One region of the Azonexus sp. MM2026_4 genome, then DNA from elsewhere that is predicted to be linked to it. Evidence: riboswitches for the same ligand, from Rfam matches in the RefSeq annotation. Region 1 holds a riboswitch; the other holds the start of a gene.
The links. A riboswitch is a leader RNA that binds a small molecule or an ion and turns the genes downstream of it on or off. The one in region 1 is predicted to bind glycine.

Region 1 (8,084 bases):
GAGGGGTAATGGAAGTTAAGACAAGCCAAGGATGGCTTCTGCTGGCGTGCGCCAGCGCGGTGCTCTTTGCGGGCTGCGCACAGCAGCGCCAGCCGCTATACCACTGGGGGAGCTTTCAGGCAGTCCAGTACAGTCATTTCAAGGGTGACAAGGGGCCGGAGGAAGGGATCGTCGAGCTCGAGAAGGTTCGCGAAGAGGCCAAGGCGAGCGGTCGCAATGTCCCTCCGGGGTTGCAGGCGCATCTCGGCATGCTGTACGGGCTGACCGGTCGCACCGATCTGTTCGAGCAGAATCTTCTGGCCGAGAAGCAGAGCTTTCCGGAAAGCTCGGTCTATCTCGATTTCCTGCTCAAGAAAAACCAGAAACAGGAAAGCGTGCGATGAAACACAGTTCCCTTTCCCGGCTGCGTTTGCCGTTTCTGACGCTTGCCCTGACCCTGCTTGGCGGTTGTGCGACACAGCAGGCTTACGACTACACCGCGTTTCGCGCGGCAAGGCCGGCGTCGATACTGGTGCTGCCGCCGGTCAACCAGTCTCCGGACATCAAGGCGACGTACAGCATGCTTTCCCATGCCACGGCGCCGCTTGCCGAATCCGGCTATTACGTGTTTCCGGTCACACTGGTCGACGAAACCTTCAGGCACAACGGTCTGACGGCGCCGGCAGATATCCACGAAGTGGCACCAGCAAAGCTGCGCGAAATATTTGGTGCCGACGCGGCGCTCTACATCAACATCAAGGATTACGGCACCTCCTACAAAGTGCTTGCCAGCGAAACGCGGGTCACGGCGGAGGCCAAGCTGGTCGATCTGCGTACAGGCACGCAGCTATGGCATGGTTCGGCGACGGCATCGAGTGCCGAGAGCGACAACAATAGCGGCGGTCTGATCGGCATGCTGGTCAAGGCGGTCGTTCGGCAGATCATCGAAACGGTCAGCGAGCAAGGGCACGTGATCGCCGGTATGACGAGTTCGCGGCTGCTGAGCGCCGGTGTGCCAAACGGCATTCTTTTTGGCCCGCGTTCGCCGCAGTACCAGAAGGATGGTCAGGCGTTGCGCTGACACGAAATCATTCTTTCGCAATTGAAAACGGCCTCTTGCGAGGCCGTTTTTGTTTTTACCGGGAGCGTTTTCAGTCCTGGTAAGCAGACAGCGGCGGGCAGGCGCAGTTCAGGTTGCGGTCGCCGTACACATCGTCGATGCGATTGACGCTTGGCCAGAACTTGTTGGCTGCTACCCAGGGTAGCGGGAAGACCGCCTGTTGCCGGCTGTAGGGATGGCGCCACTCGGCATCGACGAGGTCGGCCTGGGTGTGCGGCGCGTTCTTCAGCGGGTTGTCGGTGGCGCTCCAGGTGCCGTTCTCGATCTCGCGGATTTCCGCGCGGATCGCCACCATGGCTTCGATGAAACGATCCAGTTCGGCCTTCGATTCCGACTCGGTCGGCTCGACCATGATGGTGCCGGCCACCGGGAAGGACACCGTCGGGGCGTGGAAGCCGTAGTCCATCAGGCGCTTGGCGATGTCGATCTCGGCGATGCCGGTGGCGGCCTTGATCGGGCGGATGTCGAGGATGCACTCGTGTGCCACGCGGCCGTTCTTGCCAACGTAGAGCACCGGGTAGTGGTCCTTGAGCTGGCTGGCGACGTAGTTGGCGTTGAGGATGGCGAACTGGGTCGCCTTCTTGACGCCTGCGCCGCCGAGCATAGCCAGGTACATCCAGGAAATCGGCAGGATCGAGGCGGAGCCGAAAGGCGCCGCGGAAACCGCGCCCTGGCCGCCGTGCGGGCCGTCGATCGGGGCCACCACGTGGTTGGCCATGAACGGGGCGAGGTGGGCCTTGAGGCCGATCGGGCCCATGCCCGGTCCGCCGCCGCCGTGCGGGATGGCGAAGGTCTTGTGCAGGTTCATGTGGCTGACGTCGGCGCCGATGCAGCCGGGCGAAGTCAGGCCGACCTGAGCGTTGAGGTTGGCGCCGTCCATGTACACCTGGCCGCCGTTGGCGTGCACGATGGCGCAGATGTCCTTGATCGCTTCCTCGAAGACGCCGTGCGTGGACGGGTAGGTGATCATCAGGCAGGCGAGGTCGTCCTGGTGTTCCTCTGCCTTGGCCTGCAGGTCGGCGACATCGACGTTGCCGTTGTCGTCGCAATCGACGACAACAACCTGCATGCCGGCCATCTGGGCGGTGGCCGGGTTGGTGCCGTGCGCCGATTTCGGGATCAGACAGACCTTGCGATGCGCTTCGCCGCGGCTGGCGTGGTAACGGGCGATCGCCACCAGGCCGGCGTATTCGCCCTGGGCGCCGGAGTTCGGCTGCATGCAGATGGCGTCGAAGCCGGTGACGGTCTTCAGCCAGTCGGTGAGGCCGCCGATCATCTCGTGGTAGCCGGCAACCTGCTCGCGCGGGGCGTACGGGTGAATGCCGCCGAATTCCGGCCAGGTGACCGGGATCATCTCGCTGGTCGCGTTCAGCTTCATCGTGCAGGAGCCGAGCGAGATCATCGAGTGGTCGAGCGCCAGATCCTTGTTCTGCAGCGACTTCAGGTAGCGCAGCATCTCGTGCTCGGTGTGGTGCGTGTTGAACACCGGATGCGACAGAATCGCATCGCCGCGCAGCAGCGCCGCCGGCATGGCGGGCGTGGCGGCTGCGACCTGGGCGTCGAGGGTCGCCATGTCGAGCGTGACCTGGGTGATCAGTTTGAACAGTTCGGCGACGTCACCGCGCGTCGTCGTCTCGTCGAAGGAGAGGCCGAGGACGCCAACCGAGACGCGACGCAGGTTGTAGCCGGCACCCAGTGCGGCGTGATAAACGCTTTCGGCGCGGGCGCCGAGGTCGACATGGACGGTGTCGAAGAACTGCCCGGTGAGCAGCTTGATGCCGGTCCGCTTCAGGCCTTCGGCGAAGATCGCGGTCAGCCGGTGGATGCGTGCTGCGATCGTTTTCAGGCCCTGCGGGCCGTGATAAACGGCGTACATGCCGGCCATGTTGGCGAGCAGCACCTGCGAGGTGCAGATGTTGGAGTTGGCCTTTTCGCGGCGGATGTGCTGTTCGCGCGTCTGCAGCGTCATGCGGTAGGCGGTGTTGCCGCGGGCATCCTTGGAGACGCCGATGATGCGGCCGGGCATCGAGCGGACGAAGGCTTCGCGGGTGGCGAAGAAGGCGGCGTGCGGGCCGCCGAAACCCATCGGGATGCCGAAACGCTGGCTCGAACCGAGCGCGATGTCGGCGCCCATGGCGCCCGGCGGCTTGAGCAGCACCAGCGCCATCAGGTCGCAGGCGACGGCGACGGTGGCGCCGCGGGCCTTGAGGCTGGCGATCAGGGCGCTGCGGTCGCGCACTTCGCCGTTGTCGTCGGGATACTGGAGCAGGGCGCCGAAGAATTCGCCGTCCGCCGCTTCGGCGGCAGCGACGACGACCTCGAAACCGAAATAGCCGGCGCGTGTGCGGACGACGTCAATGGTCTGCGGGAAGCAGGCGGCGTCGACCAGGAAGCGGTTCGACTTCGATTTGGAGACGCGGCGCGCCATCGTCATCGCTTCGGCGGCGGCGGTCGCTTCGTCGAGCAGCGAGGCGTTGGCGATCTCCAGGCCGGTCAGGTCGATCACCATCTGCTGGAAGTTCATCAGCGCTTCCAGGCGGCCCTGGGCGATTTCCGCCTGGTAGGGCGTGTAGGCGGTGTACCAGCCGGGGTTTTCCATGACGTTACGCAGGATCACCTTGGGCGTCAGCGTGTCGTAGTAGCCCATGCCGAGGCAGGACTTGGCGATGGTGTTCTTGCCGGCGATCGCCTTCAGGTCGGCGAGCGCCTCGTGTTCGCGGCGCGGCGCCGGCAAGGGCAGATCGGCCGGCAGACGGATCGCCGCCGGCACCGTCTGGGCGATCAGCTGGTCGAGGCTGGCGGCGCCGATGGCGGCCAGCATTTCGTCAGTCTCGGCAGCGCAGGGGCCGATGTGACGGTCGATGAACTCGTCGTGCTGTTCAAGCACAGAGAGCGTTTGGTTGAGCGGCATGGGCGGTCCTTCTCAGGCGGCGTCGGCGACGGCCTGGTAGGCGGCGGCGTCGAGCAGCGCGTCGACGTCGGCCAGGTTGTCCGGCGTCATCTTGAACAGCCAGGCGGTGTAGGCGTCCTGGTTCACCGATTCCGGCGCGTCGGCAGCGGCCTGGTTGACTTCGGTGACGGTGCCGGCGAGCGGCGCATAGACGTCAGCGGCGGCCTTGACCGATTCGACGACGGCGATTTCCTGTTCCTTGGCGAAATGGGCGCCGACTTCCGGCAGTTCGACGAAGACCAGGTCGCCCAGCGCTTCCTGCGCATGGTCGGTGATGCCGACGGTGACGGAGCCGTCTTCGTTCTTCAGGACCCATTCGTGGGAGGCGGCATACTTGAGGTTGGACGGGACGTTGGACATGGTTTTCTCCTGAATGGGGGTTATTGAACTGTCTTGCCGTTGCGGGCAAAAACGGGTTTGGTGACCTTGGCCTTGAGCAGTTTGCCGCGGATGTCGACCTCGACTTCGTCGCCGACGGTAACGCCGAGCGGCAGCCGTGCAAGGGCGATGGACTGCTGCAGCGTTGGTGAGAAACTGCCTGAGGTAATCTCACCATCGCCTTGTTTGGTAATGACTTTCTGGTGGCCGCGCAGTACGCCCTTGTCGAGCAAAACCAAGCCGAGAAACTGCTTCTGCTGACCGTTGGTGGCCAGTGCGGCACGGCCGACGAAGTCGCGTTCGTCCTTCATGGCGACGGTCCACGCCAGGCCGGCGTCGAGCGGCGAGACGCTCTCGTCCATGTCCTGGCCGTAGAGGTTCATGCCGGCTTCCAGGCGCAGCGTGTCGCGGGCGCCGAGACCGCAGGGGGCGACGCCCGCATCCTTGAGGGCGGTCCAGATGGTTTCGGCTTCGTCGGCCGGCAGCATGATCTCGTAACCGTCTTCGCCGGTGTAACCGGTGCTGGCGATGAAGTACTGGTCGACCTCGGCGGCGAAGAAGGGCTTCAGGCCTTCGGTTGCGGCCTTGGCCTGGGGCAGCACCTGCCAGACCTTGGTGCGGGCGTTCGGGCCCTGCACGGCGATGATGCCGAGCGCGTTGTCGCCGTCGCGGCGCGGCGTGATGCTCACGTCCAGCTGCCATTCGGCCGCCTTGGCCTGCATCCAGGCGAGGTCCTTGTCGGCGGTGCCGGCATTGACGACGATGCGGAAACGCGTGTCGGTCAGGAAATAGATGATCAGGTCGTCGATGACGCCGCCGGCATCGTTCAACATGGCAGCGTAGAGCGCCTTGCCGGAAACCGTCAGCTTGGCGACGTCGTTGGCGACCAGGCGGGAGAGGAAAGGGCGGCAATCGGCGCCGACCAGATCGACCGGGCACATGTGCGAGACGTCGAACATGCCGCAGTCGTTGCGCACGGCGTGGTGTTCCTCGATCTGCGAACCGTAGTTGACCGGCATGTCCCAGCCGCCGAAATCGACCATCCGGGCGCCAAGCGCGCGGTGGGCGGCGTTGAGTACTGTTTTCTTCAGCATATCAATCCTTTGCTGGCTTTTGTTAAAGCCGTTTCTGGAAACGGAAAAGGGGTGAAACGAAAGAACGAATCTTGCGTTTCACCCCTCTGTCCTCGATACCTGAGAGATTTGCCCCATCGGTGGATGGCAGCCGGGTAGGCCGTCATCGCTCTCCAGAGTTTCAGTGGCCTGCCACTGGTTCCGCGGTCCTTTTGCCTGAGCGTTTTCGGGTGAAATTGCGCCTTCGGCGGCAGCCTGTGCTGCGCTCTCCCGTGGAACGGTTGGCACTATAGCCGGACATCGATGTCCAAGCAACTTGTTGCGCCGCACCAGGGACGGCGGCCGACTCCCGCCTTCGTGATAAACTCCCGGTTTGCTTTTTTGCCGATTTCCGTGACCCCAGCCAATTTCGATTTCCATTGCCATTCCTCGGTTTCCGACGGCCTGTTGCCGCCAGCGGAGGTCGCCCGCCGGGCGGCGGCGAACGGTGTCGATTGCTGGGCGCTGACCGATCACGACGACATCGGCGGCCTGGCCGAGGCCGCCGAAGCGGCGGCGGCGGCCGGCATGGGCTTCGTCAATGGTGTGGAAATTTCGATCGAATGGCGGGAAAAGCCGATCCATATCGTCGGCTTGGCCTTCGACCCTGTCCACCCGGATCTCGTCGGCGGCCTCGAAGGCCTGCGCAGCGGCCGTGTCGAACGCGCCCGACGGATGGGCGAGGCACTGGCGGCAATCGGCATCCCCGGCGTCTATGAAGGCGCGCTCGGTTATGTGACCAATCCGGACCTGATCTCGCGCGCCCATTTTGCCCGTTACCTGGTGTCGATCGGCATTGCCCGCGACATTGCCGGGGTCTTCCTGCATTACCTGACGCCGGGCAAGCCGGGCTACGTCGATCACCGCTGGGCGACGCTGGTCGATGCGGTGAGCTGGATTCGTGCCGCCGGCGGCGTCGCCGTGGTGGCGCATCCCGGGCGTTACAAGATGTCGGGTGGCGACATGCGCAAGTTTCTCGACGAGTTCAAGGATCTCGGCGGTCAGGCGATCGAGGTCTCGAGCGGCAGCCATTCACCCGACCATGTTCTGCATTTCGCGCGTCTGGCGCGGCACTATGCCTTTCACGCCTCGCGCGGCTCGGATTTTCATGGCCCGGAAGAAAGTCATGTCGAGCTCGGCCGGGCTTTTCAACTGCCGCCGGACCTCAAGCCGGTGTGGCGTCTTTTCGACTGAACCATGGCCCGCGTCGTCAATATCCATCCTGATTCCCCGCAACCGCGCCTGCTCGTCCAGGCCGCGGAATTCATCCGCAATGGTGCGATCGTCGCCGTGCCGACCGATTCTTCGTACGCGCTGGCTTGCCATCTCGGCGACAAGGAGGCGATGGATCGCATCCGCCTGATCCGGCAGATGGACGATCGTCATCACCTGACCTTGATGGTGCGCGATCTTTCCGAGATCGCCACCTACGCTCGCGTCGATAACGCGCAGTACCGTCTGCTCAAGGCGACCACGCCCGGTTGTTACGTGTTCATTCTCGAAGGCAGCAAGGAGTTGCCGCGTCGCGTGTTGCATCCGAAGCGCAAGACGATCGGCCTGCGGGTGCCGGCCCACCCGGTGACGCTGGCGCTGCTCGAGGAATTGAACGAGCCCCTGCTGACGACCACCTTGCAGTTGCCCGGCGACGACGCGCCGCTGACCGAAGGTTGGGAAATCCAGGATCGGCTCGACGAGCAGATCGAACTGATCCTCGACAGCGGCCCTTGCGGCATCGAGCCGACCAGCGTCGTCAACCTGACCGGTGCTTTTCCCGAGCTGATCCGTGCCGGGCGCGGGCCGCTGGCGCCCTTTGGGCTGGAGTGAACATGCTCGACATCAATGCGCTGATCCAGACCATCGCCATCGCTGCCTTGCCGGTGGTCTTCGCGATCACCCTGCATGAAGCGGCGCACGGTTACGCGGCCCGCCATTTCGGCGACCCGACCGCCTGGCAGCTCGGTCGCATCAGCCTCAATCCGCTGCGTCACATCGACCCGGTCGGCACCGTGCTGATTCCGCTGGCGATCCTGCTGTTCTCGGCGGGGAACTTCATGTTCGGCTACGCCAAGCCGGTGCCGGTCGATTTCACCCGCCTGCGCCAGCCGAAGAAGGACATGCTCTGGGTCGCCGCTGCCGGGCCGGCCGCCAACCTGGTGATGGCCTGCTTCTGGGCGCTGATGTTCAAGCTGTCGTGGCAGGTGCCGGATTTCTTTGCGGTGCCGCTGGCGCGCATGGCCGAGGTCGGCATCATCATCAACTGCGTGTTGATGGTCCTCAACCTGCTGCCGCTGCCGCCGCTCGACGGCGGGCGGATCGCCGTCAGCCTGCTGCCGCACCGGCTGGCCTGGCAGTTCTCGCGCATCGAGCCGTGGGGTTTCCCGATTTTGCTGCTCCTGTTGTTCACCGGTATCCTCGGCGACATCATGAATCCTCTGGTGCTCTTCACGGCGCACGCCATCGAATTCCTTTTCGGTCTTTACTAAACGACAACCGCTATGTACGCAGAACGTGTCCTTTCCGGCATGCGTCCCACCGGGGCGCTGCA
Region 2 (8,084 bases), 390 kb from region 1:
CCCGCCGCCGCGCGTCGGCGATGCGCACGGCCGCCTCCCGGCTCAGTCCCTTGATCTCGCGCAGGCCAAGGCGCACCGCGCCGCCCTCGTCGATCCGGCTGTCCCAGTCGCTGGCCGTGACATCGGCCGGCAGCACGCTGACGCCGTGGCGGCGGGCATCCTGGATCAACATCGACGGCGAATAGAAACCCATCGGCTGGCTGTTGAGCAAGCCGCAGAGGAAGGCCGCCGGGTGGTGGCGCTTGACCCAGGCCGAGGCATAGACCAGCAGCGCGAAGCTGGCGGCGTGCGATTCGGGGAAGCCGTATTCGCCGAAGCCCTGGATCTGGGCGACGATGCGCTCGATGAAGGCGGCCGGCACGCCGTTGCGCGCCATGCCGGCGCGCAGCTTGTCCTGGTAGCGGGCTAGATTGCCCTTGCGCCGCCAGGCGGCCATCGCCCGCCGCAGCTCGTCGGCCTCGCCGGGCGTGAAGCCGGCGGCGACGATGGCCAGTTGCATCACCTGTTCCTGGAAGATCGGCACGCCGCAGGTGCGCGCCAGCACCGCGTCGATCGCCGGCGTGATGCGCTCGATATCCTCCCTGCCCTGGCGCCGCTTCAGGTAAGGATGGACCATGTCGCCCTGGATCGGCCCGGGGCGCACCAGCGAAACCTCGATCACCAGGTCGTAATAGTTGCGCGGCTTCAGGCGCGGCAGCATGCTCATCTGCGCCCGCGATTCGACCTGGAAGACGCCCATGCTGTCGGCGCGGCACAGCATGTCGTAGGTCGCCTTGTCGCCTTCGGGGATTTCGTTCAAAGCCAGCGGCCCGATCATCGCCAGCATCCGGCGCAGCGCCGACAGCATGCCGAGCGCCAGCACGTTGACCTTCATCAGGCCGACCGCGTCGAGGTCGTCCTTGTCCCACTGGATCACCGTGCGCGTTTCCATCGCCGTGTTCTCGACCGGCACCAGCCGCGCCAGCGGCCCGCGCGACATGACGAAGCCGCCGACGTGCTGGGTCAGGTGGCGGGGAAAGCCGCGCAGCTGCTCGGCCAGCCACAGCCATTTCTCGACGCGCGGCGAAGCCGGGTCCAGCCCCTGCTCGGCGAAGCGTTCCGGCATCTGTTCGCGTTTGTCCCACCAGGCGAGCGAAGCGGTCAGCGCGTCGATGCGGGCGATGTCGAAGCCGAGCGCGCGGCCGGCGTCGCGCAGCGCGCCCTTGGTCCGGTAGGTGATGACGGCGGCGGCCAGCGCCGTGCGCTCGCGGCCGTACTTGCCGTAGATGTAGGCGATGACCTCGGCGCGCCGCTCGTGCTCGAAATCGACGTCGATATCGGGCGGCTCGCCGCGCTCTTTCGAGACGAAGCGCTCGAACAGCATCGCCGAACGCGCCGGGTCGACCTCGGTGACGCCGAGCGCGAAACAGACCGTCGAATTCGCCGCCGAACCGCGCCCCTGGCAGAGGATGCCAGCGCCGCGGGCGAAACAGACGATGTCGTAGACGGTCAGGAAATAGGCTTCGTAACTCAGCTCGGCGATCAGCCGCAGTTCGTGCTCAATGCGCTCGCGCACCGCCGCCGGCACGCCCGCCGGGTAGCGTCGGCGCAGTCCGGCCTCGGTCTCGTGGCGCAGCCAGGAGATTGGCGTGTGGCCAGCGGGGACGATTTCCTCCGGATATTCGTAGCGCAACTCGTCGAGCGAGAACGTGCACAAGGCCGCGATACGCAGCGTCTCGGCCAGCAGTTCGGGCGGATAGAGCCGCGCCAGCCGCAGACGCGAACGCAGGTGGCGCTCGCCGTTCGGGAACAGCGCGTGGCCGGCCTCGAACACCGAGGTCTTCAGGCGCAGCGCGGTCAGCACGTCCTGCACCGGCCGCCGCGCCCGCACGTGCATGTGCACGTCGCCCGCCGCCACCAGCGGCAGGCCGCAGGCGGCAGCGAGCGCCTGCAGTTCCGCGAGCCTGGCCGCGTCGTCCGGCCCGGCGTGCAGTTCGACGGCGATCCAGCAACGTCCGGGAAAGCGTTCGGCCAACCAGCGCCCGTCGGCGACCGAAGGCGTCGCCTCGGGCACCCACAGCACCAGGCAATCAGGCAGCGCGCCATTCGGTGAGATGGCGTTCAGGTCGTGGCGCTGCAAGGTATAGGCGCCCTTCTCCGCCCGCCGCCGGGCGAGCGTGATCAGCGCCGAGAGGTTGCCGTAACCCTCCCGGTTCTGCGCCAGAAAGACCAGTTTCAGGCCGTCGACCGTGCTCATCTCGCTGCCGATGATGAGACGCGTCGCCCCGCCTTGGGCCCGGAACGCCTGATGCACGCGCACCACGCCGGCCAGCGAGCACTCGTCGGTCAGCGCCAGCGCCGCGTAGCCCTGCGCCACCGCCTGCGCCGCCAGCTCCTCCGGATGCGAAGCACCACGCAGGAAGCTGAAGTTGGACAGGCAGTGCAGCTCGGCGTAGTCGGGGAGCGCGGACGGGACGGTCAATGCGGGCCTCTGGCAAACAACTGTATTTTCATACAGTCATTTTAGCCCACCCCGCGTTTCAGTCCCAGCGCGGCTGGTAGGAAAAGGTCGGCAGCTTCCAGGCGAAGCGCAGCGCCAGCATGCGGAAGGCGAAACCGGCGCCGAAACAGATCAGCGTGATCAGGTCGCTGTCCCAGCCGAGCCCGCGCAGCACCAGGAAGAGCACGCAGACGAACAGCGAAACGCTGGCGTAAAGCTCGCGGCAGAAGACCACCGGCACCTGGTTGCACAGCACGTCGCGCAGCACGCCGCCGGAAATCCCGGTCAGCATGCCGGCCATGATCACGACCACTACCGGGTAATCGAGCTGTAGCGCGACGCTGCAGCCGATCAGCGAGAAAGCGACCAGGCCGAGCGCGTCGAGCATCAGGAAGAGGCGCTTCATGTGGTGCATGAAGCGGGCGATCAGCGTCGTCGCCAGCCCCGCCAGGATGACCAGGTAGACATACTCGGGATGCTGGGTCCAGCCGATCGGGTAATGGCCGAGCACGACGTCGCGGATCGTGCCGCCGCCCAGCGCGGTGACGAAGGCGATGACGGCAACGCCGAAGAAATCCATGTCGCGACGGCCGGCGGCGAGCGCGCCGGACATCGCCTCGGCGGCGATGGCGACCAGGTAGACAACCAGCAAGAGGTCGAACTGCTTGCTGGCGAGCGGTTGAAAAACGAGGGCGAGACTGTCGAACATCGGGAGGATTCCGTCAAAAAGCGGAAACTCCCAACGGGTGTTTCCGCGACGCCTCTCCCCCTGTCCTTTTACCTGAGAGTTTCGGCCCGCAAGAGCCTGCCCCTTCGGTGAGTCGGCGGGCGCGGCGCGCTCGCGACTTCTCTCCAGCCGGCGAATCATGTCTGCAGTTCGGCATGCCTGAGCGATTATGGGAGTTTGCGCCTTCGGCGGAGCCTGGCGAACCAGCGCTCTCTCTCCTGCAGAGGGGCCGGATTATCGGCAGCGCTGGGGATGCCTGTCAATCAGCGCGCGGTCGTCTGGGATTTGAAACGGCTGAATTTGCTTGAGGCCGACTTCCGCCTCCGGCTACAAGCTCTCTCCAAAAAGAGCCAGCGGGTGGCTCGCGAGGTATGCTGTCGAATTATTCGCAGCAGCTTTGGCGGCATCAGGGACTGGCATGGCCTGATGTGCGATCAGGCCATTTTCTTGAAAGAGCAAGTCGATGAGTTATGTGCTTCAAGTTTGGGAAACACCAGCAAACCTTCCGGTGCCTGCCACTCTCGAAGCAGCCTCGCGGCAGCTCGATCAATTGCAGCAGCGAACGGCGCAGCACAAGAAATTTCGTCTTCTGGCACTGCGGCTGACGCTACGCTACCCCTGCATCTGCTCGCCCCGGGCCGAAGAGATACCGGAATCCGAATGGGCCTGGAGCGACGGGCCACTCGACGGCAAGACCGACGCCGCGGTCTTTGCACTGGGGGTCAATCCGGAAATGCTGGATGCCGTCTTGCCGTTTGTGGTCGGACAGGCACGCCTGTTCGGACTCAATGTCATGGACGCGCAGGAAGGTGTCGTCTATCTGGCCAATGGTCAGCGTCTGACGGTGGCTACGCCGCCGACTTCGCGGGCGGAAAAAAATTACGATGACGTGCCAAAGCGTGCCGCCCTGGAAAAAATCGTCTTCGAGCGCCTGACCCCTTTTCTCGCCGAACATGGCTTCAAGGCAAGAAAAAGCGATCGCAGTTTCAAAGCCGTTTTTCCCAACGGATGGCATGTGCTGTACATCGGCAGCACCGACATGTGGCCTCTCAATGTGCCCTTCTGCCTGAATGTCGAAAGTCGCTTTCACGAGGTCACCAACCTTGTTTCCTCGATTGCCTGGCCAGACAAGCCTCCTGATCAAGTGAAGCTGTCTTTTACGACCTCTGCAGGCCAACCCAAATGGATGGACGAGATCGGTCCCTTCCAGGGAACCGACAAGGGTTATGTCGTGCGCAGTTACTCAGAAATCGACGGGGTGATCGAACACCTTCTCGGGAAGTTACAGACCCGCTTGCTACCAATCTTGGAACAATACAAAACGATCAGCGGCCTGGATCAAATCCTCAATCCGGACCCGGTTACTGACTCGGTTTTTTTCACCAGTTTCAGTAGCGGTTCAGATCACATTGTGACCGCCTATCTGGCGAAAAACCCTCGGCTGGAAGCCTTGTGCGAGGAGTTCTTCGCCCAGATCGCTCATTTGCCAAAAGACCTGAATCGCGTTGTACCAACGCTGAAGTGCATCGACTATGTGAGAAGTCGGGCCAACATTTAGGGGGGCGGTTTCAAATCCCAAGTGCAACACTTCATAACCGGAGGAGTTGCATGACGAGAACGTATCAACAATTGAGTGCGGAAGAACGCGGCGTGGTAATGGCGATGAAGGAGCAGGCCAGTAGTGCGCGGGCGATAGCCAAGGTGCTTGGCAGATCGCCCAGCACCATCACGAGAGAACTTCGCCGCAACGGCTACCAGAGCGAAGAGGAGCAATGCGTCATGGGACGCCCCCGAGTGGCTGGCGGCTACGATGCAAACCGCGCCGGCAAGCGAGCCCGGCGGGTGCGACGTGCGGCCTGGCCGGTGCGCAAGCTCCACCGCCAAGGCGCCTTGTGGGCCGAGGTCAGGGCGTTGCTGGAACGCAAGCTCTCGCCCGAGCAGATTGCTGCCAAACTCAAGCAACGCCACCCTGAGCAGCCCCAATTGCAAGCCTCCCACGAAACCATCTACACCGCGATCTATGCCATGCCCAAGGGCGATCTTCGCCGCGAACTGGTCGTCCTGCTGCGCCAGGGGCGAGGCGCACGCAAGCCTCGCACGCGAGGCAAAGATCGGCGGGGATCGCTGCAGGACATGCTGAGCATCCACGTACGCCCGCCCGAGGCCAGCGACCGCTTGCTGCCTGGCCACTGGGAGGGCGACCTGATCAAGGGCAAGGCCAACGCTTCGGCTGTCGGCACCCTGGTGTGCCGCAAGTCGCTGTTTGCCATGCTGGTCAAGCTCGACGGCAGTACGGCGATCGATGCGCTCAACGGATTCACGCAGGCCTTCAGCGGGCTGCCGCCTGAGATCCGACAGACCCTCACCTATGACCAAGGCAAGGAGATGGCGCTGCACAAGAAGCTGGCCGAGAACACCGGCCTGAAAATTTACTTTTGTGATCCTCACAGCCCGTGGCAACGTGGCATCAATGAGCACACCAATGGTTTGCTGCGCCAATATTTGCCGAAGGGCACTGACCTGAGTGTCCACTCCCAGCGCGAACTCGATCACATGGCCTGGGAACTCAATATGCGGCCGAGAAAAACCCTGGGGTGGCGCTCTCCCGCCGAGGTGTTCTTCGATAACATCTTCATGGACAAAGCAGGGCTGATTCCAAATGTTGCACTCGGTCTTTGAAACCGCCGGGCGTTTCCACACAACCTCGGTCGCTACCGGTCTTTTGCGGATCTCAAGCCTCAAGCGCCCCCGAGCCGTCCACTCCCGGCGATCAGCCTACTCCCGCCGCCTTCGCCCGCGCCGCGTGCGCCTTGCGGTAGCTGTCGAGCAGGCGTTGGTGACGGTCGAGGCCTTCCAGCTGCATGCTGGTCGGCGTTAGACCGTGGAAGCGGATGCTGCCATCGACTGAGCCGAGCACGGCGTCCATGCGCTCGTTGCCGAACATGCGGCGGAAGTTGGGCTCGTAGTCTTCCAGTTCCAGTTCGTCGTCAAGCAGCACTTCCAGCACCACATTGACCGCCTGGTAGAACAGGCCGCGCTCGGCGGTGTTTTCGTTGTACTGCAGGTAGGCCTCGACCTGTTCCTTGGCCGCTTCGAAATCCTGCAGCGCGAGGTTGATCAGCAGCTTGAGTTCGAGGATGGTCAGCTGGCCCCAGTCCGTGTTCTCGTCGAATTCGACGCCGATCAGCGTGATGATGTCGGTGTAGTCGTCGAGCTCGCTCTCTTCCAGGCGCTCCAGCAGGGCTTCCAGGCCGGCGTCGTCGAGGCGGTGCAGGTTGAGGATGTCTTCACGGAAGGCCAGCGCCTTGTTGGTGTTGTCCCAGATCAGGTCGTCGACCGGGTAGATTTCCGAGTAACCGGGCACCAGGATGCGGCAGGCCTTAGTGTGGAAACTGCCGCCCAACTGGTCGTAGACGGCGACGTAAACCTCCTTGCCCATTTCGGCGAGGATGCCGAACAGCGTGGCGGCTTCATCGGCGTTGGAATTCTCGCCCTGGCCCGAGAAGTCCCATTCGACGAAATCGTAATCCGCCTTCGCGCTGAAGAAGCGCCACGACACGACGCCGCTCGAATCGATGAAATGCTCGACGAAGTTGTTCGGCTCGGTGACGGCGTTGCTCTCGAAGGTCGGCCGCGGCAGGTCGTTCAGGCCTTCAAAGCTGCGCCCCTGCAGCAGTTCGGTGAGGCTGCGTTCGAGCGCGACTTGCAGGCTCGGATGCGCGCCGAAGGAGGCGAAGACGCCGCCGGTGCGCGGGTTCATCAGGGTCACGCACATCACCGGGAACTGGCCGCCGAGCGAGGCGTCCTTGACCAGCACCGGGAAACCCTGCTTCTCCAGTTCCTCGATGCCGGCGACGATGCCCGGATATTTGGCCAGCACTTCGGCCGGCACGTCGGGTAGCGCGATTTCGCCTTCGAGGATTTCGCGTTTGACGGCCCGCTCGAAGATTTCCGACAGACACTGCACCTGCGCTTCGGCCAGCGTGTTGCCGGCGCTCATGCCGTTGCTGAGAAACAGGTTGTCGATCAGGTTGGTCGGGAAAAACACCGTCTCGCCGTCCGACTGGCGCACGTAGGGCAGCGCGCAGACGCCGCGTTCGGTATTGCCGGAGTTGGTGTCGAACAGGTGCGAGGCGCGCAGCTCGCCGTCCGGGTTGTAGATTTCCAGCGTGTAGTCGTCGAGCAGGCCCTTGGGCAGCGCATCCTTCTTGCCCGGCTTGAACCAGCGCTCGTTCGGGTAATGCACGAAGGGCGCGTTGGCGAATTCTTCGCCCCAGTACTGGTCGTTGTAGAAATGGTTGCAGCTCAGGCGCTCGATGTATTCGCCCAGGGCGGACGCCAGCGCGCTTTCCTTGCTGGCGCCCTTACCGTTGGTGAAGCACATCGGCGAATGCGCGTCGCGGATGTGCAGCGACCAGACGTTGGGCACCAGGTTGCGCCAGGAGGCGATCTCGATCTTGATACCCAGCCCGGCGAGCAGGCCGGACATGTTGGCGATGGTCTGTTCCAGCGGCAGGTCCTTGCCGGCGATGAAGGTCTGCGTGTCGGCGTCCGCGCTGACGGTCAACAGCGCCTGCGCGTCGGCGTCCAGATTCTCGACTTCCTCGATGACGAACTCGGGGCCGGTCTGCACGACCTTCTTGACGGTGCACCGGTCGATGGAGCGCAAAATGCCCAGCCGGTCCTTGGCCGAAATGTCCGGCGGCAGCTCGACCTGGATCTTGAAGGTCTGCTTGTAGCGGTTTTCCGGATCGACGATATTGTTCTGCGACAGGCGGATGTGCTCGGTCGGGATGTTGCGCGTGTCGCAGTAGAGCTTGACGAAGTAGGCCGCGCACAAGGCCGACGAGGCGAGGAAGTAGTCGAACGGCCCCGGCG

Region 2: linked by a shared signal. The riboswitch ahead of AC0KWY_RS04105 (trimeric intracellular cation channel family protein) and the one ahead of gcvT (glycine cleavage system aminomethyltransferase GcvT) in region 1 are both predicted to bind glycine.

The regions. Positions count from the first base shown of each region.
Region 1 covers NZ_CM148380.1:486,872-494,955, forward strand. The annotation lists gene AC0KWY_RS02120 (DUF4810 domain-containing protein) at 9-383, shown strand; gene AC0KWY_RS02125 (DUF799 domain-containing protein) at 380-1,060, shown strand; gene gcvP (aminomethyl-transferring glycine dehydrogenase) at 1,131-4,010, opposite strand; gene gcvH (glycine cleavage system protein GcvH) at 4,023-4,409, opposite strand; gene gcvT (glycine cleavage system aminomethyltransferase GcvT) at 4,430-5,521, opposite strand; glycine riboswitch at 5,598-5,687, opposite strand; glycine riboswitch at 5,695-5,783, opposite strand; gene AC0KWY_RS02145 (3',5'-nucleoside bisphosphate phosphatase) at 5,894-6,733, shown strand; gene AC0KWY_RS02150 (L-threonylcarbamoyladenylate synthase) at 6,737-7,363, shown strand; gene AC0KWY_RS02155 (site-2 protease family protein) at 7,375-8,022, shown strand; gene AC0KWY_RS02160 (tryptophan--tRNA ligase) at 8,035-8,084, shown strand, end outside.
Region 2 covers NZ_CM148380.1:879,406-887,489, forward strand. The annotation lists gene AC0KWY_RS04100 (error-prone DNA polymerase) at 1-2,461, opposite strand, end outside; gene AC0KWY_RS04105 (trimeric intracellular cation channel family protein) at 2,520-3,188, opposite strand; glycine riboswitch at 3,343-3,437, opposite strand; gene AC0KWY_RS04110 (hypothetical protein) at 3,670-4,764, shown strand; gene AC0KWY_RS04115 (IS30 family transposase) at 4,815-5,885, shown strand; gene AC0KWY_RS04120 (OsmC domain/YcaO domain-containing protein) at 5,977-8,084, opposite strand, start outside.